Regions from separate parts of the Paenibacillus nuruki genome, predicted to be linked through region 2. Evidence: riboswitches for the same ligand, from Rfam matches in the RefSeq annotation. Region 2 holds a riboswitch; the other holds the start of a gene.
The links. A riboswitch is a leader RNA that binds a small molecule or an ion and turns the genes downstream of it on or off. The one in region 2 is predicted to bind glycine.

Region 1 (3,423 bases), 170 kb from region 2:
TTGAGTACTTGATCTACACGTAATTGAGTTTCATTTAATAATTGTGCATTACCATCTTGCACTTTCTGCTCGACATCACCTGCCGCCAACGTATAAGAAAATATCCCGATTACCAGTACAGGTAACGATCCCAATATCACCATAATCAGAAATAAACGATATAGATATTTAGACAACAATCTCCCCTCCAGAGGTAATCATCAATAAAATAGGTATGTTGTACATGTCGCAGTGTACATTCATTATTGGATCTATGTAAAAAAATTCTATTTTTTCTTTATTTAATCATTCTATCGTATTATGCAGATTCCTCCAACCTAAAATAAAAAAGAATGTCGTTATTGTGCACTTTAATTACCTGTATCAAAAATATACATAACAAAAAAGACTGATCCCCATCTAGGTTTTCAGTCTTGTTCTTGTTACAATACATATAAATAGATTTTATATCCTTCTTTTGTATAGATTGACAGTGTATGAGTTAGTCTTGGGCGTGTTCAGCATAAGCTTCTGCACTCAAAAGGCTTGATAATGCACTATCTAGGTCACCACTGACTTTAACTTCAACCATCCAGCCACGTCCGTAAGGATCAGAGTTCACCAGTTCAGGTTCTGTTTCCAGTTCAGGATTAAAATTAGTGATCGTACCTGTCACCGGACTAAAAAGATCAGATACTGTTTTGACCGATTCAATCGTGCCGATCACAGCTTCAGAAGCAACTTCTGCACCTGCTTGTGGCAATTCAACAAATACGATATCTCCTAGCTGATGTTGAGCAAAATCAGTAATACCGATACGAACCGTATCATCACTAATACGCTCTACCCATTCATGTTCTGCACTATACAGCAATTGATCTTTAATCTCACTCATTGTTCATTCCTCCGGTTCATGGTTGTAATGTCTTCATGCACACAAGCGTATAGCAAGGCAGATTATACTGTCAATACTCTTGACATTGCTTTTTGAATCAAGTATTAATATAATATACATACATTCACCACTGTTTCAATACTTAATGTTCGGAAATACATAACATCATATGTAGCGAATGAAAGTACAGGGAGAGACTGTTCAGAACCATGACAGCGCCGAAGGAGTAAGCCAGTAATGGTGAATCTCTCAGGTAAAAGGGACCTGTACCGGACGCAGCTCTGGAGAGAATTGGCATCATTCGGTCACCGACGAATATCCGAATGATAACAACCAATCACCCAAGGGGAAACTTGTTGCTTATAAGCTATTGAGCACAAGGTAACTCTCAGGTATCAAGGACAGGGAGAAAAAGAAATATTTCAGGTATAGCACCTGCTTATTTCCTTTTCTCTCTGTCTTTTTTGTTGAGCTTTTTCGGATGATTTTATTCTTTTTTCACAAAAAATGATATATGCGATTTTTCGCTACAAACTAATTCGATGAGGTGACGATCATGACAACAGAACTGAAGCGTACGCCGATTTTTCCTCTTTATGCTCAATCTGGTTCCCCACGCTGTATCGATTTTGGCGGTTGGGAATTGCCTGTTCAATTTACAGGAATTCAAAAAGAACATGAAGCGGTTCGTGAACAAGCTGGATTATTTGATGTTTCTCATATGGGTGAAGTGATCATTTCAGGTAAAGGTTCCCTTGCCTATTTACAACAATTATTAACTAACGATGCTTCTCGCTTGCAAGATGGACAAGCCCAATATACATTAATGTGCTATCCAACAGGTGGTGTAGTCGATGATCTATTGGTATATCGTCTGGGCGAAGAACATTATATGCTCGTGATCAATGCCTCGAATATTGATAAAGATATCGATTGGATGAAGCAGTCTTTGCCTGCCAATGTCACTCTTGAGAACATTTCAGAACAAACTGCTTTGATTGCTTTACAAGGTCCTCAAGCGGTTGCTATTTTACAAGCGGCTACACAAAGCGATCGTTATGCTGAACTGGCAGGATTTTCTTTTATCGAAAAAGCTGAGATTTTTGGCGTTCATGCGCTCATCTCTCGTACAGGTTACACCGGTGAAGACGGTTATGAACTATATGTATCTGCAACAGATGCTCCTCTCATCTGGGAAAAGCTATTGCAAGCAGGTGAACCGCTTGGCTTGATTCCTTGTGGACTGGGTGCACGGGATACGCTTCGCTTTGAAGCTCGTCTTCCTCTGTATGGTCAAGAGCTGTCGGCAGATATTTCTCCACTCGAAGCGGGACTTGGCTATTTTGTAAAGTTGGACAAAGAACATTTCACAGGCAAAGAGGCTCTAGTCGCGCAAAAAGAAAAAGGATTGTCTCGTAAATTAGTGGGTGTAGAAATGATCGACCGTGGTATTCCTCGCCCGCACTATCCTGTCTACCAGAACGGTCGACAAATCGGCGAAGTGACGACAGGAACTCAATCTCCTACACTTAAGCGTAATCTTGGACTTGCTTTAATTGAAGCTGACAGTGCTGCTCTAGGAACACCGATAGAACTTGAGATTCGCGGTAAAATGCTCAAAGCTGAAGTGGTGAAAGCACCTTTCTACAAACGAGCATCTTCTGTCACTAAATAAAATTACAAGGCGACTGATATGTTGCCCCAAAGGAGTCTACCTTTATGAAATCGCATCGTTATATTCCAATGACCCCACAGAATGAAGCAGAGATGTTAGAGGTTGTTGGTGCTTCTTCGATAGAGGATTTATTTACAGATATTCCGGCATCCCTTCGTTATCAAGGCACCATGCCCATGTCTGAAATGCTAGATGAATATACACTGACTCGTCATATGTCTAGTCTTGCAGGGCAAAATGCAGATACAGATCGGTACACTAGCTTTCTGGGTGCAGGATTGTATGATCACCATTTGCCATCTGTGATTAATCATGTAATTTCTCGTTCTGAATTTTATACAGCGTATACTCCATATCAACCAGAGATCAGTCAAGGTGAATTACAAGCGATCTTTGAATTTCAGTCCTATATCTGTGAACTGACAGGAATGGCTGTAGCCAATGCAAGTATGTATGATGGCGCAACAGCACTTGCCGAAGCAGCTTCCCTTGCAGCATCAGCTACAGGACGCAAAAAGATTATTGCTCTTTCTACGATCCATCCTGAATCACGCGGAGTCGTTCGCAGTTACGCTCGTGGTCTTAATCTGGATGTAGTTGAAGTGCCTTATGGCGATGGAGTCACAGATATTGGGGTGCTCACTGAAGCGATTGATGAGCAGACCGCTGTTGTGCTTGTCCAATCCCCTAATTTTTTCGGTGGTATTGAAGCGATTCAAGCAGTTGCTGATCTTGCTCATGCCCAAGGTGCTTTATTGGTAGTGAGTACGAATCCTATTTCACTGGGACTACTCGAATCTCCTGGTAAACTTGGAGCTGATATCGTTGTTGGTGATGCACAGCCGCTTGGCATTTCGATGTCGCTTGGTGGGCC
Region 2 (3,423 bases):
CTGCCATCCCAATTGCTGAACCGACTTCTGCCTGACATCCACCTTCTGCGCCTGAGATCGAAGAATTGTTGGCAATCACATAACCGATCGCTCCTGCTGCAAATAGTCCTAGAACCATATGATCATCATCCCATCCAAAACGTTCTTGCGAACTGACAAATACGCCAGGAATAATTCCACATGAGCCGGCGGTTGGTGTAGCAATAATACGACCCATCGAAGCATTGACTTCAGATACAGCTAGCGCATACGCCATCGCACGAGTAGCATCACTGCCTGAAGAAGTTTCTCCACTTAACATATACTCATGCACACGGCGTGCATCTCCGCCCGTTAGACCGCTTCGTGAAACGGTATCTTCTGTAATTCCGCGGTGTACTGCTTCTTTCATCACTTGATAATAATCTGCCATCTGCTGGATCACTTCAGGTTCACTAACCCCTGTTTCTTTTACTTGTTCTTCAATCATCAGTTCCGCAATCGTGAGTGAACGTTCTTCACATAACCGAACAATATCTTTTAACGTGCGAAATTGCATATTCTATACTCTCCTTTGTCTTTCATTTACTTCAAGTCTATAACAGCCGCACGAGTTACATAAGGCAATTGTAAAATACGATTCAACACATGCGGATCAGGCGCAGTATCCAATTCGATAACAGTCATCGCTTCACCACTACGAGCTTTGCGATCCACATCCATAAATCCAATATTGAGTTCCGCATCACTAAGTGTACGTGTAATATCAGCCAGTACACCTTTACTATCCGTGTGTTCTACAGCAAGCATCGGATACTGACCAGAGCCTCGTACATCGAATCCATTTAATTCATGAATCTCAATATTTCCGCCACCGATCGAAGCACCTGCTACTTCAGCTGTTTCTGTTCCATGCTGTACAATAATTCGCACAAAGTTAGGATGCGGATAATTGCCTGTGCCTTTATCAAAAGAAATCGTTATCCCTTGACGATCGGCTTCTTCTGCTGCATCTGGTAAGCGATCATCATCGGTATCATAATCAAGCAGACCACCGACAAGTGCTAGATCTGTACCATGTCCCCAGTACGTTTCTGCAAACGAACCATACAAAACAATCTTTACATGCTCAGGGCATGCTCCTAAAAAATGACGAGCCGCTCTTCCTAGGCGAGCTGCTCCTGCTGTATGTGAACTAGACGGTCCTACCATCGCCGGCCCTATAATATTGAATACATTTTTAAAACGCATAAATTCCTCTTCTCCCTTATCACCAAAATATGCGCGCACAAAAAAAGACAGGGAATAGCCCGCGCGTGGCTTATTCCTCTGTCCTCGTTACCTGAGAGTTTGGACCGAATCGTATCGGTTGTACTCCTTGGGTGGCTGGTATGCTCTCTCCAGAGTTGCATCCGATAGCGGTTCGGGTACCTGAGAGATTAATCAATCATCGCCAAATGATTAACTTGCTCCTTCGGTGGTGGATCACATACATCCACAGACTCTCCCTCTATCTTCATGTGCAGTTATTTATTTGAATGGTTCGTTATTAGTTAAATCACGTGAATACGTTCGATACCTTTAGCTTAATTCAGCATACCTGACACTGTCAATTGATTGATTTGAAAAAGGATACTTTTGTGCATAAAGACAACAAAGTCCTTTCCCGATATGCTCGAAAAAGGACTTTGATTGGACTATCATAGTATCATTTATCTATCTATACTTGTAGATACAACTATCCTCGTAATAACGATTCTGCGCCATCTACAAATATCTCTGTACCGGTTACATGTGAAGCTTCACTAGAAGCCAAGAATAGCACTAGATTAGCCACTTCTTCGATTTTACCAGGTTCGCCTTTAAGCGGATGATCGCCTTCTGGGAATTCCATTGGAATTTCGACTTCTTTTAGATCGTCACTTGGATACGTATTGTCGTCGATTTCGGTATCGATCGCTCCCGGACAGACCGCATTAACTCTGATTTTATAGCGTGCAAGTTCTAGCGCCGCCATTTTCATAAATGCTACTTGCGCTGCTTTGGTTGAAGCATATGCAGAGAATCCTACATTAGAGAATACACGATTACCATTGATTGAACTTGTAATAATAATACTACCGCCCTTTTCTTTCAAATGAGGGATAGCGTATTTTACAGTTGCAAATGTGCCTCGTAAATTAATCTCTACCGTTTGATTCCAATCATCTATTTCTAATGTTTCGATAGGGGATTTGCTACCATTGATTCCTGCATTCGCAAATACAATATCCAATTGACCTGCTTCAGCCACTACTTGTTTCATAGCACTTTCAATCATTTCTGGTTTGGAAATATCGCACTCAATCACATATGCTTTTCCGCCAGCTTTTTCAATTTCGGCTTTGGTTTCTTCTGCATTTTCAGGCGTACGATCTAACATATATACAACAGCACCTTCTGCCGCAAATCGTATCGCTGATGCTTTACCTATTCCTGATCCGCCACCTGTTACTGCTGCTACTTTACCTACTAATTTTGTTTCTGCCATGTGGATAAGCCTCCATATTTCAGAATGTGTTTGTACTAGATAACTGTTTTTTGATACTCACAACGTTATCTGTTTTCCTATTGTAAGTACCCTAGCAGACAGAACAATGAAACAGATGATAACGTATTATTCGATAGAATGTGCAGAATCATTCTTTTTGGGCTTCGGTAAAAGAACAGAAAAGACAGAACCTTCATTCGGTCTCGATACAAAACTTAATTCACCCTTATGATCGTTAACAATTCGTTGCGTAATATATAATCCAAGCCCCGTTCCTTTGATTTGATGTTCAGACGCAGAACTTGCTCGGAAAAATTTTTGGAAAATACGAGCTTGATCTTCAACAGGAATACCTATTCCTGAATCTTCTATAGATACACGAATCTGATGAGGTAATTCTTCAATCACAATATGAACAAACGATTCAGCAGATGAATATTTAAGCGCATTGCTGATTAGATTCTGAAAAACTTGAATTAAACGATGATGATCACCGGTAATAAAGACTTCATCAACCCCTTCATGATGAAGAATAATACGATCTCTCGAATCTGGATTCCATTGATGACAGATTCCTTGTAACAGTTCATATAAAGGAATATACGTCATATGATATTCGGCATGATCTGCTTCGATGCGCTGAATATCGAGGAAATCATCTAACAAATGAGACAATCGTTGCCCTTCTTGATGAATCGTTTCTATAAAAGTATGTCTTTTCTCAATCGACATATCCTGATAGATCATTAACATTTCGATATATCCCATCATCGCTGACAAAGGAGTACGCAATTCATGAGAAACGACACTAATTAACTCATTTTGCATTTGTTTGACCTGTTCTTCTTCTGTACGATCCCGAAAAACAAGAATAACACCATGTTCAATCTGTTGTACGGTATCGGTCACTGGAG

Region 1: it holds a riboswitch for glycine, as region 2 does, so the genes downstream of both, gcvT (glycine cleavage system aminomethyltransferase GcvT) here and sdaAB (L-serine ammonia-lyase, iron-sulfur-dependent subunit beta) in region 2, are expected to answer to the same signal.

What each region holds. Positions count from the first base shown of each region.
Region 1 covers NZ_OY725677.1:503,846-507,268, reverse strand. Annotated here, with positions in the region: gene RCP16_RS02370 (helix-turn-helix domain-containing protein) at 1-176, opposite strand, end outside; gene gcvH (glycine cleavage system protein GcvH) at 482-874, opposite strand; glycine riboswitch at 1,053-1,150, shown strand; gene gcvT (glycine cleavage system aminomethyltransferase GcvT) at 1,431-2,549, shown strand; gene gcvPA (aminomethyl-transferring glycine dehydrogenase subunit GcvPA) at 2,594-3,423, shown strand, end outside.
Region 2 covers NZ_OY725677.1:678,239-681,661, reverse strand. Annotated here, with positions in the region: gene sdaAA (L-serine ammonia-lyase, iron-sulfur-dependent, subunit alpha) at 1-538, opposite strand, end outside; gene sdaAB (L-serine ammonia-lyase, iron-sulfur-dependent subunit beta) at 565-1,230, opposite strand; glycine riboswitch at 1,307-1,385, opposite strand; glycine riboswitch at 1,389-1,499, opposite strand; gene RCP16_RS03130 (SDR family oxidoreductase) at 1,718-2,509, opposite strand; gene RCP16_RS03125 (PAS domain-containing sensor histidine kinase) at 2,636-3,423, opposite strand, start outside.